Linked DNA regions of Megalodesulfovibrio gigas DSM 1382 = ATCC 19364. The protein of the gene in region 2 interacts with the protein of the main gene of each other region in a pairwise test. Links are inferred from orthologs where the notes say so. Each region holds a gene or a part of one and is shown on either strand. Other genes may lie near its edges.

Region 1 (6,059 bases), 920 kb from region 2 along the record:
TTCATCAAGGACGGGCTCCTTGCCCCTCCAGAATATCGGCGGGTGTATGTCAAGGCCATCCCGGGCCTGCGGCAGTTCAGCACCACGGGCTATTCCTCGCCCACGCCCAGGGGAGGGCAAACCTTCGAGCTGGCCTGCGAAGTCCCCCCGGAAATGGACTGCATCGAAGAATGGGCCCCCAAGATGGCCAACACGCTGCAGCACCTGGGCTGGACCCACTGGTGGCTGGACAGCCATACCCTGGGCCGGGCCCTGAACCGCTATATTGTGGAAGTCATGAAGCGCTGGGGCCTGGCCTTCTGGCCCCACTATCACCTGGACAGCGTGGTGCTGGTGCAGGTGGGCATTGAACGACAGGAAATCGCCAAGGGCGTGGCCTTCTGGGAACACCAGTGCGCCCACGTCCGTACGGCGACGGAATACGACTTCGACAAACGGGAACAGGAACTGCTGACCCAGCCCCAAAAGTCCGGCGGCATCCTCTCCTCCCTCTTCAAAAAAGACAAACGCGGACGCTAACGCGCCCGAGCAAAGGTCCCCGCTCATGCAGGAAGGCTACTCTCCAGAGTCCATCGAAGCCAAATGGCAAGGCATTTGGGAAGAACGCAAGGTCTTTCACTGCGAAACAGACCCCTCCAGGCCCAAGTATTACGTCCTGGAGATGTTCCCCTATCCCTCAGGCCGCATCCACATCGGCCATGCCCGGGTCTACTCCATCGGCGATGTCCTTGCCCGCTACAAGCGCATGCAAGGCTTCAACGTGCTGCACCCCATGGGCTGGGACGCCTTCGGCATGCCGGCGGAAAACGCCGCCATCAAGCACGGCGTACACCCCGCCGGCTGGACCTTCGAGAACATCGACACCATGCGCGTCCAGCTCCAGCGCATGGGCTACTCCCTGGACTGGCGGCGCGAGGTGACCACCTGCGTGCCCGAATACTACCGTTGGGAGCAGCTGTTCTTCCTCAAGTTTCTGGAAAAAGGCCTGGCCTACCGCAAGCAGGCGCCTCAAAACTGGTGCGAAACCTGCCACACCGTGCTGGCCAACGAACAGGTCATCGACGGGCAGTGCTGGCGCTGCGATTCGCAGGTGGTCCAGCGGGATCTGACCCAGTGGTTCCTGCGCATCACGGACTATGCCCAGGAATTGCTGGATGATCTGGACACCCTGGAACAGGGCTGGCCCGAGCGCGTGGTCTCCATGCAGCGCAACTGGATCGGCCGCTCCACCGGGGCGTACATCAGCTTTGATCTCGAACGCCCCGCCGAGGACGGTACCGCGAACATCCGCGTCTTCACCACCCGGCCGGACACGCTCTTCGGGGCCACGTTCATGTCCCTGGCGGCGGAACATCCCCTGGTGGAACAGCTCATCAAGGACTCCCCCAACGCCGAGGCCGTGCGCGCCTTCTGCACCAAAGTCAAGAATACCGACCGCCTGCAGCGCGGGGCCGAGGATCAGGAAAAGGAAGGCATCTTCACCGGGGCGTACTGCATCAACCCCCTCACCGGACGGCGCATGCCCATCTGGGTGGCCAACTTCGTGCTCATGGGCTACGGCACCGGTGCGGTGATGGCTGTGCCGGCGCATGATCAGCGCGATTTTGAATTCGCCACCAAGTACGATCTGCCCATGCAGGTGGTCATTCAGCCCGCCGGCGACACCCTGGACCCGGCCGCCATGACCGCGGCCTACGTGGATCCCGGCGTGCTGGTCAATTCCGGCGCCTTCGACGGCCAGCCCAACGAAGAGGCCAAAAAGGCCATCGTGGAGCATCTGCAGAGTCAGGACAAGGCCGAACCGGCCGTCACCTGGCGGCTTCGGGACTGGAACATCTCGCGTCAGCGGTACTGGGGCGCGCCCATCCCCGTACTGTACTGCGACGACTGCGGCGTGGTGCCCGAAAAAGAGGAAAACCTCCCTGTGGTGCTGCCCCTGGACGTCAAAACCCGCGAGGACGGCCGCTCCCCCCTGCCGGACTACGCGCCCTTTGTCCAGGCTCCCTGCCCCCGCTGCGGCAAGCCTGCCCGCCGCGAGACCGATACCATGGACACCTTTGTGGAGTCCTCCTGGTATTACATCCGCTACAGCGCGCCGTGGGAGCACGGCCGGCCCTTTGATCCCGAGGCCCTCAAATACTGGCTGCCCGTGGATCAGTACATCGGCGGCGTGGAGCATGCCATCCTCCACCTGCTGTACTCCCGGTTCTTCGTCAAAGCCCTGCGCGATCTGGGCTGGCTGGAGTTCGACGAGCCCTTCAAGGCCCTGCTGGCCCAGGGCATGGTGCTCAAGGACGGGACCAAGATGAGCAAGTCCAAGGGCAATGTCGTCTCTCCGGACGAGATGACCGCCCGCTACGGCGCCGACGCCGTGCGCTGTTTCCTGCTCTTCGCCGCGCCGCCCGAGCGCGATCTTGACTGGAGCGATACCGGCATTGAGGGCTCCTTCCGCTTCGTGCAGCGCGTCTGGCGGCTCATCGACGAACTCAGGCACTCGCTGCCCGCCCTGTCCGCCGCCGGCTCCACCACGGCCGACGTGGCCGAGGCCGGCCTGCCCGAGGCTGCCGAACTGCGTCACAAGGAACACGTGACCATCCAGAAGGTGGCGGAAGACATCGGGGAGAAGTTCCAGTTCAACACGGCCATTGCCGCCGTCATGGAGCTGGTGAACCAGATCTATCAGGGCAAGGATGCGCTGCTGGCGTCCCCTGCCGGGGCGCGGGTGCTCTCCTCGGCCGTGTCCACCATGCTCACGGTGCTGGCGCCCGTCACCCCGCACCTGTGCGAGGAGTGCTGGTCCCGCCTTGGGCATGCGGATCTGCTGGCCGCCGCCCCCTGGCCCACGGTGGATCCCGCGGCCCTGGTCAAGGACGCCATCACCGTGGTGGTCCAGGTGAACGGCAAGCTGCGCGCCCGCCTGGACGTGGCCCCGGACATCGCCGAAGACGTCATCAAGGCCCTGGCCCTGGCCGAACCCAACGTGCAAAAGCACCTGGACGGCAAGACCGTGCAGAAAGTGGTCTACGTGCCGGGCAAACTGGTCAGCGTGGTGGTGAAGTAGCACGCGCATCGCAATGCATTCGGAGGAGCCGTCCCGTCATGGCCGGCTCCTCCGTCCACCCTGTGGCAGGGGCCGCAAGGGCCGAGTCCTCACCCCATGGCCAAACCACGCCCGCCATATTTCTTCCTCGTCTGTCCGGACAGCCGGCTGCTGCAGGAGCGCATCGAGCAGTTGGCTGCCGGCAATGCCAGCGGCTGGGAGCGTCACGTCTTCTGGGGTGAAGAAGGCCTGGCCGACCGCTTCTGGAATCTCCTGACCCTGGAAAACATGCTCGGCGTGCCACGGCTGCTGGTGGTCCGGCATGCGGAAAAGCTGAAGGTGGACGCCTGGCAGCACCTCAACGCCGCGCTGAACCGCTGCTCCTCCCAGGCCTGGCCGTTCTTCTGCCTGGAAGGCGACTGGGATCGCGGCAAGCCCAAGCTGCCGGAGCCCCTCAAGGACTTCCGCGGCAAGCCGCCCCTGCCCTGCTGGAGCGCCGCTGTGGACCGCGGCTGGATCTGGCAATCCCCCGGACTGACCGCCGCCGACATCCGCCGCCGTCTGCAGGAGTGGGCGCGCGCCGAAGGCCTGACCCTGGACGCCGATGCCCTGCAGGCCCTGCAGGCCGTGCTGCCCCTGAACGCCTCGGCCCTGGAAGGCGAGCTGGAGAAGCTCCTGCTGGCCTCGCGGGAAACGGGCGTCATCACCCCGGCCATGGCGGCCCTGGTGAATGACACCTCCGATCTGGATCTGTTCGCCTTCCTGGAGATGGTCCAGCGCGGCGGCGGCGGCGATGCCGCCGGAGCCGTGACCTTGTGGAAAAAGGTCCTGGAAAACGCCCTGGGCGGGCAGCAATCCATCACCTTCGGGTTTTTGGCCGTGGCCGCGCGGGAACTGCGCATCCTCTGGCAAATCCGCCACGACGAGCCGGTGCAGCTGCCGCCGTTCATCCTCAATAAGAAACTGGCCCTGGCCCGCCGGCTGTCCGAGGCCGCCATTGCCCGGGGCCTGGAACTGCTGCTGGAGGCCGAACGCGGCATCAAAAGCGGCGAGAAGGACGACAGCCAGGCCCTTGAGCTGCTCATCGCCGGACTGGCCCAGGCCCTGGGACCGCCGGCGCGTCAGGCGTCCCCCCGGTCCGGAGGTCGTCCTTGAGCGATGCGCCGCATTATCATGGCCATCGCCAGCGGCTGCGGGAGCGCTTTCTCGCCGGCCCCACCAGCCTGGCCGACTATGAATTGCTGGAATTGCTGCTGACCTACGCCCTGCCCCGGCGGGACACCAAGCCCATCGCCAAGGCCATGCTCGCACGCCTGGGCAACATGGCCGACGTGCTGGCCGCCCAGCCCGAGGATCTGCGCCGCGTGGAAGGCCTGGGCCAGGGCACGGAACTGTTCTGGAAGCTCCTGCAGGAATGCCGCGCCCGGGCAGACCAGCAGCCGCCCAAGGCCCGCATTTCCCTGAGTCACCCTTCCGTGGTGGCAAACATGGCCATGAGCCGCCTGGGAGCCCTCAAGGCCGAGGAATTCTGGGTGGCCCTGGTGGACGCCAAGCTCCGGCTCATCAGTTGGGAGCAGGTGAGCAAGGGCACGGTGGGGCATGCGCCGGTCTATGTGCGGGAGGTGCTCAAGCTCGGCCTGGAGCGTCAGGCCCACGGCATTTTTCTGGTTCACAACCACCCCGGCGGCGATCCCCGGCCCTCGCGCGAAGATGTCGCCATCACCCAGGAGCTGATCCAGGGCGCCCAGGCCGTGGGCCTGCGGGTGCTGGATCACCTCATCGTCACCCAGAACGACTACAGCAGCCTGCAGCAGGAAGGGTTGCTGTAAAGGAGATTCCCATGCCCGCGCGCTATTGTCTCGTCTCCGGTCTGGTTCAGGGGGTGGCCTTCCGCTGGTTCACCAAAGAGACGGCGCTGCGCCTGGGCTTGGCGGGTTGGGTGCGCAATCTGCCCGACGGCCGCGTGGAAACCCTGCTGCAGGGTCCCGACGAGTCCCTGACCCTGGCCATGGACGCCCTGCAGGCCGGCCCGCCCCATGCCCGCGTGGCAACGATGGCCTGCAGCGACCGGCCTGAAGACCCCTCCCTGCGCGGATTTGTTGTCCTGCGCTGAGATTGCACGCCGTTTCCGGCGTTTTTTCGCTCCCCGCTATGGACAGATGCCCTTGTGATGCATACAAATGCCGTTGCATCGCTCTCCTTTTTCGGCAAACCGGGCCTGCTGCGCCCGGAAGTCCTTAAAAAGGCGCACTGCCCCACAGTTTTTTGAGACGGCGAGGAGCCAATCATGAGTCAGGACCATCCCATCACCACCAACGATCCCGATCTCTCCGAGCAGCCCCTGGGCGGCCTCCAGGAAGTGCCCCAGGAAATGCCGGTGCTGCCAGTGCGCGATATCGTCATTTTCACGTATATGATCCTGCCCCTGTTCGTGGGCCGGGACAAGAGCGTGGCCGCGGTGAACGAGGCGCTGAACACGCACCGCTATCTGCTCGTGATCTCCCAGCGTGACGAGCAGGTGGACGATCCCGCGCCGGAAGATCTGTACACCGTGGGCACGGTGTGCCAGATCATGCGCATGCTCAAGATGCCCGACGGCCGGCTCAAGGTGCTGGTGCAGGGCGTCACCCGGGCCACGGTGGAGGAGTTCCGGCAGTCGGAGACCTTCACCTCCGCACGCATTTCCCTGCTGGAAGAGCCAGACATCAAGGAACTTTCCCTGGAGCACGTGGCCCTCATGCGCGCGGCCCGTGAGCAGAGCGAAAAAATTCTCTCCCTGCGCGGCATCGCCCCCGGGGACATCATGGGCGTGCTCAACAGCGTCAACGAGCCCGGCCGCCTGGCCGATCTGGTGGCCTCCAACCTGCGCATGAAGGTGGACGAAGCCCAGCAGATCCTCGAAGCCCGCGATCCCCTGGACCGTCTGCACCTGGTGAACACCCAGCTGGCCCGGGAACTGGAGCTGGCGGCCATGCAGGCCAAGATCCAGACCAGCGCCCGCGAAGGCATGGACAAGGCC
Region 2 (5,601 bases):
CCGGAACTGCTTGTCCGGCCGGTCAAGGGACAGGTGGATGACCTGCTGGGCCGCTGCAAGGAGCGCATTGCCCGGGACGAACGCGTGCTGGTGACCACCCTGACCAAGCGCATGGCCGAGGATTTGACGGCATATTTCACCAAGATGGGTGTGGCCGCCCGCTACCTGCACTCTGATGTGGATACCCTGGAGCGCGTGGCCATCCTCCAGGCCCTGCGCAAGGGCGAATTCGATGTGCTGGTGGGCATCAACCTGCTGCGCGAAGGGCTGGATCTGCCGGAAGTCTCCCTGGTGGCCATTCTGGATGCGGACAAGGAAGGCTTTTTGCGTTCCGCACGGTCCCTCATCCAGACCTTTGGCCGCGCCGCGCGCAATGTGGCCGGGCTGGTGGTGCTATATGCCGACAGGATCACCCCCTCCATGCAGGTGGCCATGGACGAGACCGAACGCCGCCGCGCCCGGCAGGTTGCCCACAATCAGGCCCATGGCATTGTGCCGCAGTCCGTGCGCAAGGAGGCGGAAAATGTCCTGGACGCCATCCACGCCCAGGCCCGTCAGCGTGAGCAGGACGGCGGCAAGTCCCGCCGCGGCCGCGGCAAGGGCCAGCCCGGCCAGCCCGGCCAGCCGGAAGCGGCCCAGGCAGCCCCGGCCCCCCTGGCGGCGGAAGAAGCCGCCCTCTACGGCGCAGACCCCAAACGCGCCGCCAAGGAAATCAAGATCCTGGAACGCCAGATGCGCGAGGCCGCCAAGGAGCTGGAATTCGAACGCGCCGCCCAACTGCGCGACCGCATCAAGCGGCTGCGTGAACTTCTGACCGTCGCCGAGTTCTCGGACGTTCCATGAAATCCATCACTCCTCCGGACCTGCGCTACAGCAGGCTGCACGCCCGTCTGGGCGAGTTCTGGCCCATTGTCGCCGGCTCTGCGGCCCTGGCCATCATCTTCGCCACATCCGTATCGTTCTACATGTCCTTTGAGGAGTGGGACTTCTGGGACAGCTTTTACATGACGGTCATCACCCTGTCCTCGGTGGGGTTCCAGGAGGTGCGGCCGCTTTCGCAGGAGGCGCGCATCTTCACCTCGTTCCTGATTTTCGGCGGGGTGGGCAGCTTTGCGTTTCTGGCCGGCTCCGCCGCGCAGTTGCTGGTGGAGGGCCGCATCAATCAGCTTTTGGGGAGACGTCGCGTGCAAAAGGCCATCGACAGGCTGGAAAATCATTTCATCATCTGCGGCTACGGCCGCATCGGCTCCATCGTGGCCCGGGAGATCATGCGCGAAGGCCACCCGCTGGTGGTCATCGAGCAGGATCCGGACATCATCAGGCGTCTGGAGCTGGACAACGTGCTGCACCTAGCCGGGGATGCCACCTCGGACGAGCTGCTCCTCGCCGCGGGCCTGACCCGGGCGCGCAGCCTCATCACCGCGCTGACCCAGGAAGCGGCCAACGTGTATGTGGTGCTCACGGCCCGCCAGCTCAACCCGGATATCGTCATCGTCTCCCGGGCGGATCAGGAGTCCCACATCTCCCGCCTGGAGCGCGCCGGGGCGGACCGCGTGGTCCTGCCGCACACCATCGGCGGCCTGCGCATGGCCCAGAGCGTGCTCAAGCCCTCGGTGGTCAACTTCATCGACATGGCCGTGCAGGGCGGCCTGGATCTGCAGATGGAAGAGCTGCGCATCGGCCCGCACTCATCCCTCATTGGCAAGAACCTCATCGAAAGCCAGATCCGCCCGCGCTTCAACCTCATCATCATCGGCATCAAGCACGCCGACGAGGAAATGCGCTTCAACCCCGCGCCAGATGCCGTCATCAATGTTGGAGACCGATTGCTGTGCATCGGCAAGCCGGAGAACTTCTTGCAAATCCAGGAAATTTTATAGATGGCGGACGGCTTTTTCAAACAGGCCGACCCGGCGGTGGTCATCCTGCATTATGGGGATCCGGCCGTCACCGCCCGGCTGCACCGCCAGTTGAGCGGGCAGGGCGAGCGCTGGCGGGACCGGCTGTTCGTCCTGGACAACGCCTCCCCCCAGCCCTGGCCCAACGCCTGGACCCGCCTGCCCGAGAACCGCTACTGGGCCGGGGCCCTGGCCTGGACCCTGGACGCCATGCAGGCCCAGGGCCGCACGCACGTGTGGTTTCTGAACAACGACCTCTGGTTTGCCGCCGCCGGCATGGTCCTGGATCAGGCCTGGCAGCGCCTGCACGCCCTGGAGACACGCAGCGGCCAGGCCATTGGCGCGTATTCCCCGGCCGTGGTCCGGCATCCGTACCATCGGCAGATGGTGCAGGATCCTGCCCGGCAGTTCCGCCGCGTGCTGCTCCTGGATGGCGTGGCCCCCCTGCTGCGACTGGAGGCCGTGACGGCGTTGCCGGGTGGACAGGGCCTTGATTGGCAGGACAACCCCCGCGGCTACGGCGTGGATCTCTGGCTTTCCTGGCGATTGCACAAGGCCGGCTGGCCGCTGGTGGTGGATCATCAGATCCCCATCCGCCACGAACACCACACCGCCGCCCGCCAGACGCCCGATTTCTTGTCCCAGGCTGCAGACCACGAAGACGCCTACCTCCGCGCCCGCCTGGGGCCGGACTGGAAGGTGGTGGTCCGCCAACTTTCCGCCCGCTTTGCGGATGTGGATGACTGCTCCCTCCCTGACCTGGCGCATTTTAATGTTGAAAAAGGACGTTGCGAGAGGGGAAACCNGGTTCGGGGGAGAACCTTTCTTCAGAAAGGTTTTCCCCCGAGAACTCGTTTCACAGATAACTTGCTCTAGAGTGAAGGATTGCCCCGACGATGCCCCACCAGACGCCGCCCTCCGAACTCGTTGCCCGCGCCGCCCGGCTGCGCGCCCAGTTGGAAGAACACAACCATCGCTATTATGTGTTGGACGATCCGGCCATCTCCGACGCCGAATACGACGCCCTGTTCCAGGAGCTGCAACGCCTGGAGCGGGACTGGCCGGCCCTGGACGATCCCGCCTCGCCCACCCGCCGCGTGGGTGGCGTCCCGGCCACGCAGTTCCCGCCGTTCCCGCACGCCGTGCCCATGCTCAGTCTGGACAACGGCTTCACGGTGGAAGACTTCCGCGAGTTCCTGGGCCGCGTGGCCCGGCTGCTGCCGGCGTCCATCCCGCTGTCGTCCCTGGAGTTCTGGGTGGACCCCAAAATGGACGGCCTGGCCGTGGAAGCCGTGTACCGCCAGGGCCGCTTTGTCGGCGGCGGCACCCGCGGCGATGGCGAGACCGGGGAGGACATTTCCGAAAATCTCAAAACCATCCGCACCCTGCCCCTGGCCCTGCGGGGGGAGGACATCCCCGAGCTGCTGGAAGTGCGCGGGGAAGTGGTCATGTTCCGCAAGGACTTCGACGCCCTGAACGAACGCCAGGAGACCGCCGGCGAGAAGCCCTTCGCCAACCCGCGCAATGCCGCGGCCGGCTCCCTGCGGCAGCTCGATTCGCGCATCACCGCCAGCCGGCCCCTGCGCTTTCTGGCGTATGGCGTGGGCCGGATGGAATGGGCTGACGGGCGGGACCGCTGGACCACCCAGGCCGGGATCATGCAGGGGCTCAGGGCGCTGGGGTTCGTCATTCCGCCGGAAGCCACCGTGTGCGCTGCCGCCGCCGAGGTGGAGGCCTGCTACGCCCGCCTTGGCGCGATGCGCGGGGAACTGCCCTTTGAGATCGACGGCGTGGTGGCCAAGCTCAACGACCGTGACCTGCAAACCGAGCTGGGGGCCACGGCCCGTGCGCCGCGCTGGGCCATTGCCCTCAAGTTTCCGGCGCATCAGGCCGTCACGAAGCTGCTGGACATCCAGATCCAGGTGGGCCGCACGGGGGTGCTCACGCCCGTGGCCATCCTGGAGCCGGTGGAGGTGGGCGGCGTCACCGTGAGTCGGGCCACGTTGCACAATGAGGAAATGATTCGGGAAAAGGATGTCCGCGTGGGGGATGTGGTCCGCGTGCAGCGCGCCGGGGATGTGATTCCCGAGGTGCTGGGCGCGGTGCTGGAATCCCGTCCCGCGGGGGCGGAGCCCTTCCGCTTTCCGGCCGTGTGCCCGGCCTGCGGCAGCGAGACCTCCCGCCTGCCCGGCGAGGCTGCGTGGCGGTGCCTGAATTTGGCCTGCCCGGCCGTGCGGGTGAAGTCCCTGGTGCACTTCGTCTCCAAGGCCGGATTGGATCTGGATGGCGTGGGCCGCAAGTGGGTGGAAATTTTTGCGGAAAAGGGCCTGGTCCAGACGCCGGCGGATCTCTTCACCCTCACGAAGGAACAGCTGCTGCCCCTGGAGCGCATGGGCGAGAAGCTGGCCGAAAACATGCTGGCCGCCATCGATCAGGCCCGCCGGCCGCCCCTGCGCCGAGCCATCAGCGCCCTGGGCATCCGACTGGTGGGCGAGCAGACGGCCAAGGCCCTGGCGCGGCGGTACGGCTCCCTGGAAGCGCTGTCACAGACCACGGCCGAAGAGCTGCAGACCATTGAAGACATCGGCCCGGAAGTGGCGGCGTCCATCCGGGCGTTCTTCCACAATCCCGCCAATCAGAAGCTGCTGCAGGATCTCACGGACGCCGACTTCATCCCCGTGCGGGAGGACCTCCCGGCCGCGCCCGCATCGCCTGACGCCGCCCCCCTGGCCGGCAAGAAGATCCTCGTCACCGGCACGCTGCCCGGCCTCTCGCGGGAGGCAGCCAAGGCCCTGGTGGAGGGACTGGGCGGGCAGGCCGTCTCGTCCGTCTCCAAAAAGACGGACCTGCTGCTGGTGGGCGAGGCCCCGGGCGAGAGCAAGCTTGCCAAGGCCCGGGAGTTGGGCATAGAGATGGTGGATTATGCGGAATTCACCCGCCGGTTTGGTCTGTAAGGCCGGCGGGGCAAAGCCTCGGGAGGAGTGCACGATGAGCATGGGCACGGTCAAGATCGTCGTCATGGGAGCCAAGGGCCGCATGGGGCAGACCATTGCGCAACTGGTGCAGGCGGACCCGGCCCTGGAGCTGGTGGGCGTGATGGAGCGCGGCGGCGGCACGGCCGGGCTGGAGTGCTTCAACTGCGTGTTCGGCTCGGATCTGGATGTGGTGCTGCCCCAGCTTCCCGGCGCAGTGTTGGTGGACTTCACCTCCCCGGAATCCAGCGTGCGCACGGCCCAGGCCTGCGCCGTGCACGGCAATCCCATGGTCTGCGGCACCACCGGTCTGACGGCCGATCAGCAGGCCCAGATGGCCGACGCCGCAGCCAAGGCGCCCGTGCTTTGGGCGCCGAACATGAGCGTGGGCGTGAATACCCTGCTCAAGATCCTGCCCGAGCTGACCCGGATCCTGGGCGAGGCCTACGACATCGAGGTGATGGAAATCCATCATAATCAAAAGAAGGACGCCCCCTCGGGCACGGCGCTGAAGCTGGCCGAATGCCTGGCCCAGGCCCGCGAATGGGACCTGAAGGAGACGGCCACCTGCTGCCGCGAAGGCATCATCGGCGCGCGCCCGCAAAAGGAAATCGGCCTGCAGACCCTGCGCGGCGGGGACGTGGTGGGCGTGCACACGGTGTACTTTCTGGGGCCGGGCGAACGCATCGAAATCACGCACCAGGCCCATTCCCGAACCACCTTCGCCCAGG

Evidence for each region. Proteins that work in one complex are often made in the same cells at the same time.
Region 1: the proteins of ligA (region 2) and leuS interact in binary tests that used the Escherichia coli proteins (3 or more experiments, as listed by UniProt). The link is inferred for Megalodesulfovibrio gigas DSM 1382 = ATCC 19364 from one-to-one orthologs.

The regions. Positions count from the first base shown.
Region 1 is NC_022444.1:2,017,895-2,023,953, reverse strand. The notes cover bases 188-3,302. They hold leuS (leucine--tRNA ligase), read left to right. Parts: upstream 188-544; coding sequence 545-3,061; downstream 3,062-3,302. Other genes in these bases: holA (DNA polymerase III subunit delta), read left to right, coding at 3,158-3,302; DGI_RS08825 (hypothetical protein), read left to right, coding at 188-519. Outside these bases: more of DGI_RS08825, read left to right, coding at 1-187; more of holA, read left to right, coding at 3,303-4,195; RadC family protein, read left to right, coding at 4,192-4,869; DGI_RS08805 (acylphosphatase), read left to right, coding at 4,881-5,153; lon (endopeptidase La), read left to right, coding at 5,328-6,059.
Region 2 is NC_022444.1:2,941,902-2,947,502, reverse strand. Bases 2,378-5,323 are described here. They hold ligA (NAD-dependent DNA ligase LigA), read left to right. Parts: upstream 2,378-2,794; coding sequence 2,795-4,852; downstream 4,853-5,323. Other genes in these bases: dapB (4-hydroxy-tetrahydrodipicolinate reductase), read left to right, coding at 4,893-5,323. Also shown: excinuclease ABC subunit UvrB, read left to right, coding at 1-843; DGI_RS12895 (potassium channel family protein), read left to right, coding at 840-1,880; more of dapB, read left to right, coding at 5,324-5,601. UniProt on the Escherichia coli protein: DNA ligase that catalyzes the formation of phosphodiester linkages between 5'-phosphoryl and 3'-hydroxyl groups in double-stranded DNA using NAD as a coenzyme and as the energy source for the reaction.